3 regions of the Ihubacter massiliensis genome follow, and region 3 is predicted to be linked to each of the others. Evidence: riboswitches for the same ligand, from Rfam matches in the RefSeq annotation. Region 3 holds a riboswitch; each other region holds the start of a gene.
The links. A riboswitch is a leader RNA that binds a small molecule or an ion and turns the genes downstream of it on or off. The one in region 3 is predicted to bind thiamine pyrophosphate.
Positions count from the first base shown of each region.

Region 1: linked by a shared signal. The riboswitch ahead of NIA71_RS12180 (phosphomethylpyrimidine synthase ThiC) and the one ahead of thiT (energy-coupled thiamine transporter ThiT) in region 3 are both predicted to bind thiamine pyrophosphate.
Region 2: linked by a shared signal. The riboswitch ahead of thiC (phosphomethylpyrimidine synthase ThiC) and the one ahead of thiT (energy-coupled thiamine transporter ThiT) in region 3 are both predicted to bind thiamine pyrophosphate.

Region 1 covers NZ_JAMXVH010000001.1:2,611,018-2,615,375, reverse strand. The annotation lists gene NIA71_RS12185 (cation-translocating P-type ATPase) at 1-1,049, shown strand, start outside; partial or broken gene NIA71_RS12180 (phosphomethylpyrimidine synthase ThiC) at 1,201-1,554, opposite strand; TPP riboswitch at 1,592-1,701, opposite strand; gene NIA71_RS12175 (MDR family MFS transporter) at 1,827-3,242, opposite strand; gene NIA71_RS12170 (MarR family winged helix-turn-helix transcriptional regulator) at 3,235-3,666, opposite strand; gene NIA71_RS12165 (DVU_1557 family redox protein) at 3,929-4,123, opposite strand; gene NIA71_RS12160 (pyridine nucleotide-disulfide oxidoreductase/dicluster-binding protein) at 4,092-4,358, opposite strand, start outside.
Region 2 covers NZ_JAMXVH010000001.1:2,615,778-2,620,135, forward strand. The annotation lists gene NIA71_RS12185 (cation-translocating P-type ATPase) at 1-1,204, opposite strand, end outside; TPP riboswitch at 1,566-1,675, shown strand; gene thiC (phosphomethylpyrimidine synthase ThiC) at 1,743-3,053, shown strand; gene thiM (hydroxyethylthiazole kinase) at 3,069-3,890, shown strand; gene thiE (thiamine phosphate synthase) at 3,877-4,358, shown strand, end outside.
Region 3 covers NZ_JAMXVH010000001.1:584,413-588,770, reverse strand. The annotation lists gene NIA71_RS02625 (ECF transporter S component) at 132-677, shown strand; gene NIA71_RS02620 (amidohydrolase family protein) at 671-1,408, shown strand; gene thiT (energy-coupled thiamine transporter ThiT) at 1,596-2,231, opposite strand; TPP riboswitch at 2,301-2,404, opposite strand; gene NIA71_RS02610 (AEC family transporter) at 2,530-3,456, shown strand; gene NIA71_RS02605 (GDSL-type esterase/lipase family protein) at 3,466-4,041, shown strand; gene NIA71_RS02600 (acetamidase/formamidase family protein) at 4,043-4,358, opposite strand, start outside.

The DNA.
Region 1 (4,358 bases), 2.0 Mb from region 3:
AATCCGTTCGTACCTGCCGCAGCGCGGGAATCCGAACAATTATGATCACCGGTGACCATAAGGTGACGGCCATGGCCATTGCCAGGGAGCTGGATATTTACCGGAGCGGAGATCTGGTTCTCTCCGGAGAAGAGCTCAATTCCATGACAGATAAAGATCTGGATGAGGCAGTAAAAAACACCTCCGTCTTTGCCCGTGTATCACCTGCAGATAAACTGCGTATCATCCAATCCCTGAAGCGTAACGGGGAAATTGCTGCTATGACTGGCGATGGAGTCAACGATTCTCCGGCTCTGAAAGCGGCCGATATAGGCGTAGCCATGGGAATGACCGGTACCGACGCGGCGAAGGACGCATCGGACATGATCCTTCTGGACGACAGCTTTACTACCATCGCTTATGCCATCAAGGAGGGACGACGCGTATATCGGAATATCCAGAAGGTCATTCAATTTTTGCTGGTAGGAAATATCGCAGAGATTCTGGCGCTTTTCATAGCAACCGTGTTCAACTGGAATTCGCCGCTGCTGGCTCTCCATATCCTTTGGGTAAATCTGGCTACGGCGACCCTTCCGGCTCTAGCTCTGGGCGTGGATCCGGCCAGCAAACATATCATGGAGCACCAGCCGGTGAAATCGGGTACATTGTTTGAAAAGGATCTGGTACGCAGAGTGGTGATTCAGGGAATCTTTGTGGCCGGGATGACGCTGATTGCTTATTGGATCGGCGCAAATAGCGGCGGCCATACGGCCGGCCAGACAATGGCGTTCTGCGTGCTGGCCTTTTCTCAGATGCTGAGGGCCTTTAATCAGCGTTCCAATACCGAGCCTATCTGGGTAAGGGCGGAAGGCCTCAATCCATGGCTGGTCGTTTCTTTCGCTGTATCCTTGGCCTTTATGCTGGCGATTCTCTTTGTTCCGGTATTGCAAAATGCCTTCAAACTCACACTGCTGACCGGGGATCAGTGGCTGGCAGTCGTTGGATTGTCGCTGCTGTCTATTTTACAGGTGGAAGCAGGAAAGGGGATAAAACGTTTGAAAAAAGGTTAAATTCATAAAAAGGGCACATCGCATGCGCGGTGTGCCTTGTTTTGATCCATTTTGTGAAAGGCGCGGGCCCCAGCCCCGCTGCCTTATTTTTCTTCCAAAGACTTTTCCAGCTGTGCAATTTTGCCCTTGGCCTTCACTTCCTCGGACATCTCTGCACATCCTTTTCCCAGTCACGCAGGGTCAGCTCGCCCAAGGCAATCAGTTCCTCGATCTGGCTGGCATCGGCACCGTCTGCCAGGCAGCCGGGTCTGCAGGCATCTCCCAGACTCAGGGTGATGTCGTACTCCCTGCAAATGCCCAAAAGCTCATCAAAACGTTCATAAAAGGGATTCTCCTTGCCGGTCATTTCCATCCAGGCAAAGATGATGGAGCCGCCTCGGGACACGATATTGGTCAGCCTCTTATTGCGTTTGAATTTATGCGCGGTTTCTTTGTTGATGCCGCAGTGAATGGTCAGAAAATCAACGCCGTCCTCTGCGTGCATACGGGCAATATCCAGCCACTCTAACGGAGAATCCTGACTTTGGTATTCTCCGTAATGAAAACATAATCTTGCTTCTTCCTACGTTGGCATTACCCAAATCAGGTTTGAAGGGTCGAAGTTCGATTACTTCCTCTCAGCCTGCTTATACAAGCTCCCCTGAAATATTGTCTGTATTATAATACAGACAATATGCGCATGCCAATCCGTTTGTCTGTTTACTGTAAAATTTTATATTGACAAGATTGGACGCATTATGACGGATAGTTCATCCATTATACACGAATCGATCCCATTTATGAGATGATTTCCGTGTGGGCTCTGCCTCCTTTTACTAAAAATGCAGCGATGAAAACTAAAATAAGAGTTGCCGCAGACATTGCCAAAAAGGTCATATTTAGTCCATGTATAGCGGCATTTTCTCCATAGCGATCGATCGAATGATTGGTTACCATGGTCATTATTCCTACAAAAACAGCAGTTCCGATGGCTCCGGAAATTGTCCGCAAAGAGTTTACTAATGCTGTCCCGTGGGCTGTCAGCTCCGGCTGAATACCGCTGATCCCCCAAGTAACCAGAGGCATCATCAAACAGCCGATTGCGGCGCATCGCATCATATTATAAAAAGATGCGATCCAAATAGACATTTCCTTTGTAATAAAGAACATCCCAATATTGCTGAGCAGCATACAAAACGCTCCTGCCACAAATAACTTTTTCATGCCGATCCGGTCATAAATGATGCCGGCAAAAGGACTGATCGCAGCCATTACTAGAGAACCGGGCAGAGTTACTAGGCCGGAGGTCGTCACGGAATAACCCATAATCGACTGCACATAAAGGGGAATAATAATCGATGATCCCATCATTACCAGATAGAGCAACATACTTCCCAATACACTTAAGGCATATTGTTTCTGTTTTAAAATCCTCAGCTCTAAAAAAGGCTCTTTTATATGAAGCTGCCGGTAAACAAAAAAGGCTGCGGAAATGATCCCAATGACCAGCGGCATGTAGGTTTGCGCGGCTGTAGGGCTGCGGCTGCCTATATTGCCAATCCCCAGAGTAATGCCTCCAAAAGCCAAAGCGCTGAGAACAAAGGAGAATCCATCAAATTTTCGCTTCATAGTAGCAAGAACATTATCAAAAACGCCGATTGCAAAAATCAGAGAGATCAGCATAATACCGATTGAGATGTAAAAGATCATTCTCCATCCGAAAGAATCAACTAAAATTCCCGCCAACGTAGGTGAAATTACTGGTGCGGCACCGATCGACAGGCCATATAAGCCCATGATAGTACCCCTTTTCTCCGGCGGATAAATGGTCAGAAGGATTACCTGTGACATAGACAGAAGTATCCCGTTTCCGCAGGCTTGGAGGACCCTCCCCAACATCATAATAGGAAACCAGCGGGCAATCACACAACAAGTCAAACCGGCAATAAAGAATAGTATCCCCAGTAAATACAGTCTTTTCGTCGGAAATCTGGTAATCAGAAAGGCTGTCAAAGGCATCATAATTCCCATAGCCAAGGAGTATCCGCTTGTCAGCCACTGGCCTGTAGTTACACTGATGTGAAAGTCGGCCATAATCGGAGGAAGGGCGGTTGTTAGGGCCGTAGCAAGCATAGAAGAGGCAATGCATGTTATTAAAATATCCACAAAAATCAGCGTGCGTTTTTTGTTTGTAAGGATTGTATGATTACTCATGACCATTCCCTCGGTTATAATAGTCTTGCAATTTCAGCAGAATTTTATAAAATTGATTTTTTTCTTCCTCAGACAGAACCGTTAACATGCTGTTTAGCGACTCTTCTCGTTTTTTGCGATAGTACGCTATTTGTTTGTTACCGGATTCAGTCAATGAAATGAGAAAGCTCCGTTTATCTTCCTGAGAGGGTATTCGGGCGATATACCCTTTTTTTTCCAATTTGGAGAGCAGTTCACTTAAGGAAGCGGGTCGGATTTTTAAAGCATCCGACAGCTTCTTTTGATTGATTGTTCCAATATAATCTAAAAGCAGCATGCAGCGCCATTGTCCAATATAGTAACGATGGTCATTGTCAGTAATATGTTTGCTTAGTTTTGCCACATAAAAAAAGAGCTCGATAATTTCCTTATCATTTGGTTTCAAAAATAATCCCTCGTTTCTTGTTTCGACTTACAATCCATTTAATTAGGTACCTAACTATTATAATAACAAAGCACTGCTTTTGTCAAACAAAATTTGTTTTTTGAGTGCATTAAAAAGCTGCCTGGCGGATCCGGTCAATCGGACGAGGCAGCTTTTGCTATCGTATAGAAAATATCGAATACTTGGCATTTCCAATACTTCGAAAGACTTCACCTTGTGAAGATGAGCGTGAAGCACGTATAACGTTTGTGAGGGAACCGCTTTATTTTTCTTCCAAAGACTTTTCCAGCTGTGCCATTTTGCCCTTGGCCAAATCTTCAGGAATAAAGACCTGGCCGCACTGAGGGCACCGCAGCACCTTGTGACGGAACTTTTTATCCAGATAAGTAAACTGGGTATCGATTTCCGCAAGGCCGCATTTGCATTTATTGCAGATCAGTGTCTTGTTTGATGCCATTCCAGACCGCCTCCAATTCTATCTTTGTTCTGTGCGCGTACGCGTTGACCAGCTCGAACCGGCCGTCCGCCTCATTGAGCACTTTGTACTCCACCCAATAGGTCATATAGCCGATCACGCAGTAGCCGGACAAGGTACCGGTTTCTTCGTTGAAAATGGTCCGGTTATGACGCTGGCAGAAATCGATGGTGTGGAGGACCTGCTCTTCCAGGATCCGTTCCTGATCCAGTTTGGC
Region 2 (4,358 bases), 2.0 Mb from region 3:
CTCCCTCGGTCGGATCGCCGATAATGGCGCCTTCCCTGTCCGGGTCAATGCTGGCGTCATTGCAGAGGGCAGCCGCATAGACGATGTCCTTGTAAACCCTTGGATGCTGGTCAGCGGCGTCCTCCGCCAGCGTTGCAGCGCCCGTTTCAAAATCGCCGTTGGCAGCAATCTGTGTCACGGTCATTTTATTTAAAGTCAAAGTCCCCGTTTTATCGCTGCAAATCACACTTGCGCTTCCCAGCGTCTCAACGGCCGGAAGTTTTCGGACCAATGCGTTTTGCTTTGCCATTCTCTGAACACCCAGCGCCATTACAATGGTCGCCGTAGCAGGCAGGCCTTCCGGTATAATTGAGATCGCCAAAGAGACGGCCACCAGAAATTGAGGAATCAGGGGCCGGTGATAGATGGCACCGATGGCGAAAATCAGCACGCACACAATCAGTCCGATGATGGTCAGGGTTTTTCCCACCTTATTCAATTTTTGTTTCAGCGGCGTATCCAGTTCATCCTGATTTTCCAGCATTCGGGCAATCTGGCCCACTTCCGTGTCCATTCCCGCAGCCACGACTACTCCGGTTCCTCGTCCGTAGGTAACCATCGCCGAGGTATACACCATATTGGCGCGATCGCCCAGCGGACAATCCTCCGGCAGAACAGCATCCTCATCTTTTTCCGATGACAGGGACTCGCCGGTGAGGGCGGCTTCCTGGGCCTTGAGATTGGCTGAATCAATCAGTCTCATATCAGCCGGTACCAGATCGCCGTCGCTGAGAAAAACCACATCGCCTGTTACCAGCTCGGCAGCTGGAACAATACTTTCCTCGCCCTGGCGCAGTACCCGGGCAGTAGGCGAGCTCATGTTTCGCAGGGCCTCCAGCGACGACTGGGCTTTTTTCTCCTGTACGATACCAATCAATGCGTTGATCACGACGATGGAAAAAATGACGATGGCTTCGGTCCACTGCTCAAGAATCGCAGAAAATATGGCCGCACCGATGAGAATCAAAATCATCGGATCGACAATCTGCGCTTTCAGCATCTGACCAAAGCTTTTCGGGGGATTTGCGCGCAATTCATTGCGCCCGTTTTTGTTTAATCTCTGTAACGCCTCAGCATCGCTCAGACCTTCCTGTGAAGTATCGAACGTTTCAAATACCTGACAGATAGTTTGCGCGTGCCAAGGCTTCTGTTTGTGATGATCCATAAGGAAATATCACTCCTTTCATTAATAAAAAATAATTTATCTGATACGCCGTCCGGCGTTGATCAGCAGAAACACAAAAAGACACAGCCTGAACCGCCGTAAAACAGGCGCAGGTTATGCCTTTCTTTTCATATGAATGATTTTATTATTTTAGAAATGTAACATCGGTCAGCGTCGCTGCTATCGGTGTCGTCCATGGTGGTTCCTTTCTTCAAAATAGTTGAGCTTCATTATATGAAAAACGGCTACCTGCGTCAAGGCCCTTCTTGGAAAATTCACAATAGATTCACAATTCTTTTTTATTAATTAAAAAGCAGCGGCAAATGGATTGACAGCCCTCCTTTCTTATAATATAATACAGGAAATATTTCAGGGGAGCTTGTATAAGCAGGCTGAGAGGAAGTAATCGAACTTCGACCCTTCAAACCTGATTTGGGTAATGCCAACGTAGGAAGAAGCAAGATTATGTTTTCATTACGGAGAATACCAAAGTCAGGGTTCTCCGTTTTTTCTTGCCCTGAAAGGAAAGGAAGTTAATATGAAACATTACACGACGCAAATGGATGCCGCACGCAAGGGCATTCTCACCAGAGAAATGGAAATTGTCGCTGAAAAGGAGGGCATTCCCGCCGAGCAGCTGATGAAGCTGATGAGTGAGGGCAAGGCCATTATCCCCTGCAACAAGCGCCATAAAGCCATATCTCCCAGCGGATTGGGTTCTTCTCTGAAAACGAAGATTAATGTCAATCTGGGAACATCCCGGGATATGACCGACCTGGACATGGAATTAGCCAAAGTACAGAGCGCGGTGGACATGGGCGCAGAAGCGATCATGGACCTGAGTTCCTATGGGGATACCCGTAAGTTCCGCCGCCGCTTGACGGAAACGTGCCCGGCTATGATTGGAACGGTTCCCATTTACGATGCCGTGGTCTATTATCATAAGCCTCTCATTGAGATCACTACTGAAGAGTGGCTGGATATTGCCCGTATGCACGCAGAAGACGGCGTAGATTTTCTGACCATTCACTGCGGCATCAACAAAGAAACCGCGCATAAATTCAAGCGCAATAAGAGGCTGACCAATATCGTGTCCCGGGGCGGCTCCATCATCTTTGCCTGGATGGAAATGACCGGCAAGGAGAATCCCTTTTATGAACGTTTTGATGAGCTTTTGGACATTTGCAGGGAGTACGACATCACCCTAAGTCTGGGAGATGCCTGCAGGCCCGGCTGCCTGGCAGACGGTACTGATGCCAGCCAGATCGAGGAGCTGATTGCCTTGGGTGAGCTGACCCTGCGGGCCTGGGAAAAGGATGTACAGATCATGATCGAGGGACCCGGACACATGCCCCTGAACCAAATCGCGGCCAATATGGAAATCCAAAAAACATTGTGCCATGGCGCGCCCTTCTATGTGCTTGGGCCCATTGTCACCGACGTCGCTCCCGGCTATGACCACATCACTTCTGCCATCGGAGGCGCGCTGGCAGCTGCCAGCGGCGCGGCTTTCCTCTGTTACGTCACTCCTGCGGAGCACCTGCGGCTGCCCACCCTGGAGGATGTGAAAGAAGGAATCATTGCCGCCAGGATCGCCGCCCATTCTGCGGACATTGCCAAAGGGATCCCCGGGGCTATGGATTGGGACAACCAAATGAGCCAGGCGAGAAAAGATCTGGATTGGGACAAGATGTTCGACCTGGCCATCGATCCTGTCAAGGCCAAAGAATACCGGGCTTCCTCCTCTCCTGAAAAGGAGGACACCTGCACCATGTGCGGAAACTTCTGCGCAGTGAAAAATATGAACCGTATCCTGGATGGCGAACTTGTTTCCATCTTTGATGAATAGGAAAGGGGCTGCTTTATGCTAAAGGAACAATTGGAAAATGTACGCAGCCAAGCGCCGCTTGTACATAATATTACCAACTATGTAACCGTTAACGACTGCGCCAATATCCTGCTGGCCTGCGGCGGTTCGCCCATTATGGCCGACGATCCGGCGGAAGCCGCTGATATTACCTCCATCTGCGGCGGATTGAACATCAATATCGGAACCTTGAACCAATCCACCATTCCGGCTATGCTGGCAGCAGGCAAGAAAGCCAATCAATGCGGCCGCCCGGTGCTGCTGGATCCGGTGGGCGCGGGGGCTTCACCTCTGCGGACCCAAACGGCCGGACAGCTGCTGGATCAAGTCTCGTTTACTGCCATTCGCGGCAATGTATCTGAGATCAAAGCTCTGTCTCTGGGTTCTGCCACTACCAGGGGAGTTGACGCCGATTTGGCCGATGCCATCACCGAGGACAACCTGGATGAGTCTATCCGTTTTGCTCAGGATTTTTCTGCCCGGACCGGCGCTGTTATCGCCATCACCGGGGTCATTGATTTGGTCTGCGACCGGCAGCAAGCTTTCATTATCAGAAACGGTCATCCCATGTTGAGCCGGATCACCGGCAGCGGCTGTATGCTCTCTGCCATGATGGCGGCTTACCTGACCGCCAATCGGGATACGCCTCTTGCGGCGGCAGCGGCGGCCGTCTGCGCCATGGGTCTGTGCGGCGAAATCGCCTATTCCCATCTGAAAGAAGGAGAAGGCAGCGGTACATTTCGCAGCCGTCTCATCGATGCGGTATACTGCCTGAGCGGCGATGAGTTAGAAAGGGGTGCCAACTATGAAGTGCGATAAAAAAACCATGCTCCTGTATGCGGTAACCGACCGCTCCTGGACCGGCCGCCAAACGCTCTATGAGCAGGTGGAGGCGGCTCTCAAAGGCGGCGTCACTTGTGTGCAGCTGCGGGAAAAGGATCTGCCGGAGGATGCTTTTTTGGATGAAGCGGTAAAAATAAAAACCTTGTGCCATCAGTATCACGTTCCCTTTATTATCAACGATAATGCGCCGCTTGCCGTCAAATGCGGCGCTGACGGCGTTCATGTGGGTCAGCATGATATGCAGGCCGGCGCAGTTCGGGAATTGATCGGAGATGACCGGATCCTGGGCGTTTCCGCTCAGACTGTGGAGCAGGCCGTTCTGGCGGAAAAAAACGGCGCCGACTATCTGGGCGTGGGAGCTGTCTTTGATACTTCTACAAAAAAAGATGCCAATCCGGTCAGCCATGATACAGTAAAAGCTATTCGCCAGGCAGTTTCCATTCC
Region 3 (4,358 bases):
TGAAGATTTCAGGCCTGCCATCCTCCCTTTTATTTTTCAAATCTGTTCTTATAAAAATTATCATTTTTGTCTCTTTTCATAAATACAGACCAGTAGTATGCTGTTAACAGAAAAGAACTTGGAGGAAAAAAATGAGACAAACAGAACGAGTAAAAAATTTGTGCGAGATAGCGCTGTTCATCGCGATTGTCTTCTTCGGCGTATTCATTATTAAGTTTCCGGGGCCCTTCGGTTATGCCCATATCGGAGATTCCATGATCTTCCTTTCCGTCCTCATGCTGGGCGGCAAGCGGGGCGCCGTAGCGGGCGGGCTGGGTGCGGCCATTGCTGATATTGTCAGCGGATACACGATTTGGGCTCTCCCAACGCTGATTTGTAAAGTCTTAATGGCTCTGGTGATGGGCGCGATGATCAAGCACCATGTCTTTGGGCTGAAAGGAAGAAGCTTGTGGATCGTGGCAGCCGTGACCGGCGGATTGACCCAGGGAATCGGTTACGTCATTTTCTGGTACGCGCTCTTTGGGAAAGCTGCTGCCATTGCCGCTGTTCCCGGGCTGACATTCCAGGCGGTTTCCGGCATTATCATCGCTTTCGTAATCACAGAAGCGCTGCAGAAAACCAGCCTCAAAAGGCATTTTATTTACACCACGGACGGAAAAGGAGCAGAAACATGTTAGAACGTATGAAAAGCTTTAAGAAAATCGATGCCCACAGCCATATCGGATATTTCGGTGGCTGGTCGAATGTTGGAATCACACCGGAAGAGCTGATTGCGCAAATGGATGAATATAACGTGGAAAAAACCGTTATTTGTACATATCCCATCAAAGAAAGCCTGGACGCGGTGGACAAGTATCCCGACCGCTTTGTCGGCGCTGCCTGGGTAAATCCAAACGATACAGATCCTCTGGGACAAATCAGGGATGCTGTTGCAAGCCATGGCTTTAAAGCGATCAAACTGCACCCTCTGATGCACAGCTATCTGCCCAACGACGAATGCGTATTTCCCATCGCTGAGCTGGCTATGGAGCTGGAGATTCCCCTTATGATCCACACCGGACACCCGCCTTATTCCCTGCCCTGGAGCGTAGCACAGCTAGCGGATTTTTATCCCGATCTGCCCATAGTCATGATCCATATGGGACACGGCAACGGCATGTATGTCCAGTCGGCCATCGATATGGCGAAAAAGTATTCCAACCTGTATCTGGAAACCTCCGGGATGCCCATGCATACCAAGATCAAAGAAGGCTATGAAAAAGTCGGAAGCAGTCGCATTATGTGGGGACTGGACGCGCCCTTCCACCATCCTACCGTGGAAATGCAGCGAACGATTGTCAGCGGACTTTCCGACAAGCAGCTGGAAGATGTCTTTTACAACAATGCTAAAAAATTATTAAAACTATAAAAACACTTTCTGAGATGCGGGGCCGCGCGATAGCCCCGCCTTTTTATAACGCAGGAAATATCGATGCAATCGATATTGACGGAGTTTCAAAGAAAGTACATTGCGAAGCGTCGGCCCCTGCGGCCGACATGTGTGCATAGGGAGCTATGCTCCCGTCATGCACACTTTTTTTACTTCCAAAATTTCATTAGCTTAACAAGAACTGTTTTTTCAAGCCCTGCAGGCTTCGTCTCAACGGCGGTATGGCCAGTAAGGCTACGGTGATAGCCGCTTCCGCTCCCAGATAGGCGAAATTATACCAGCAGGACCAGGTTACCGCATTGAACCCCTCCGGCACATACGCGCCGAAAAAGATAATGCCTGAAAGCGCGGAGCATATGTAACGTCCCAGCACACCCAGCAGATATCCTCCGATCAGGCCGCCCTTTTTGTTTCGCAGAATACCGGCAAGGCCGATGGCGCCAAAAGCCAGTGGATAATCCAGTAATAGCTGCACAGGGTGAATGACATAGGGGCTGAAAATCAAATCCACTAGCCCCACACACATCCCAGCCATCACACCCCTTCGAACGCCGAAAAAGTAGGCGCACAGAGCGATCGGCAGCATGCCGAAGGCCGACACATCGCCGCCCTGAGGCATGGGAAACAGCTTTACCTGTTTTAGGACCACGGCCAATGCCACTAAAAGCGCAGAGGCCACCATCGCTTTGGTATCCGGTTTTTTCCCTTTGCCGGAAATCAAAATCCCTGCAAACAATAAAACGATAATTGCGATCGCCGCTGCTTGGCCTGAAACAGACTCAAAAAATGTTTGTAATGACATAAAAAATCCTCCTTTTCATCAGGAGGGGAACTGAGAATTGTTCCAAATCGGAAATAAATTTCTTCCGATTTCGGAAATAAATTGCTTGCCTGCGCCGGCATTATCCGGATCAGGTCTTGAGGGTATGGCCGCCCATGCGGCTCCTCTCAGCCAAAGCTCCCCTAGCATTTTGTTAAGTTTTTATTATTATACGCCTGACTTTCCTTCGTTGTCAATGGTACAATGTTTGCTCCCCGCTCTTGATTTGGTGCGCCAACTAAGGCTATAATGGATTTACCAAAAAAGAGAGGTAACCGTTTTGATAAATGGAATCATAAGCGTCCTGGTAGTATTTCTTTTGCTGGGAGTAGGCTTTTATTTTACAAAGACAAAGAAGTGGCCGGATAATACCAATCAAGTGTTTTCGACGGTCGTTGTTCAAATTGCAGCGCCGGCCCTGGCCGTAGTCAGCATTGAAAACCGGTTTACGCCTCAGATGCTGGCTTCATCCGTGATCAACCTGCTGATCATCACAGCATGCTTGCTGTTCTTGCATCTTCTGGGCAGGGTGCTTTCGAGTCTGATGAACCTGCCCCAAAAGAAGAAAGCCGTCTTTGACACTACCTTTACCTTCAACAATTCCATGTTTATCGGGCTGACTATTATCAATATCATCTTTGGACATGACGGACTGCCTTATTTATTCACCTTTTATTTGGTTACGATTGTGCTTTTCTGGAGCCTGGGGGCCTGGACCCTTTCACAGGCTTCGGACCAGACCAGCCTCAAGGCGTTTTCCGTTCGGCGTATTTTCAGCCCCGGCCTGATTGGCGTGATGATCGGCTGCCTGCTGGCCGGATTTGAGCTGAAGCTGCCGGTTATTTTTGAAACGGCCCTCTCCTATCTGGGGGATCTGTGCGTACCACTTTCCCTGCTGGTAATCGGGGCCAATCTGGCGCTCTCTTTGTCCAAGGGCATGGCTAAGATCACCATCGATCAGCTGCTGATTCTGGTTGGTAAGTTTATCATCAGTCCTCTGCTGGCCTGGGGCGCTTTCACCTTGGCTGGCATCAGCGGTCTGCCGCTTCATGTATTTATATTGTGCGCTTCCCTTCCCTGCCACGCTCAGACGGCCATTCTGGCACAATTTTATGATGTGGAAGGCGAATATGCATCCAACCTGGTCAGCTTGTCCACTCTGGTCAGCCTGATCACCATACCCGTTTATGCAAGTATTTTACTTTAGGAGGTTTTTATGCGTACCGTTTGTTTAGGCGACAGTTTTACCCAGGGATTCGGCGTCAACCGGGACGAAAACTGGGTATATCTTTTGAACACACCCTGCAGCACCTTTATCAATAAGGGCATCAGTGGTGATACCACCGGCGGAATGCTGGCCCGCTTCTGTTCCGATGCCGTACATGAAAAGCCCAACTACCTGTTCATCACAGGAGGTTTCAACGATCTGATCTCCGGCGTTTCGGAAACAGTACCCCAGGCCAATTACTTTGCCATGGTTCATCAGGCGTTCCACAATAATATGATCCCGGTTGTCTGCACGGCTCCCCCTTTTGATCCGGATGCAGCAAGAGCCGGCTGGCCGGAGCTAACGGACTTCGACCTGGTAAAAGACCGTTATTTAGCTTTACGAAATTGGCTGCTTTCCTTTGCAAACGCCTTCGATCTGTTTCATGTGGATTTTTACGGAGAATTTGAAAAAGTCCTCTCCCGCAATCCAGGAAAGGACTTTTATATCGATGGCATTCATCTTACCTCTGAAGGTCATGAACAAATCGCTGATATTGTGCTCAAGGCGCTCTACAGTTTTTAGCTTAAAATTCGATCTGCCCCAAGTAGCCCTTGGGTATCACAAAGCGAACCGTTTTCAGCGGATCTACCACCTGGCAGAATTGAAGCTGTCCGGCAAGACTCATTAATATGGTCAGGTCCGGATCGCTCATATCCACTCGCTCTTTCAGGAACAGAAACATGGTTTCCGTCGCGTCCGAAGCCGCCTGATCCAAGGATTCTCTAGAAACGATCACTGACCAATAATCCCGATCTTCCAGCACAGGCTCTGTCTGTGCTTTTTCTTTGATTAATTCCAGCGTAACAGTGACTTCCGCCGGTATTTCCAGTCCGGAAACG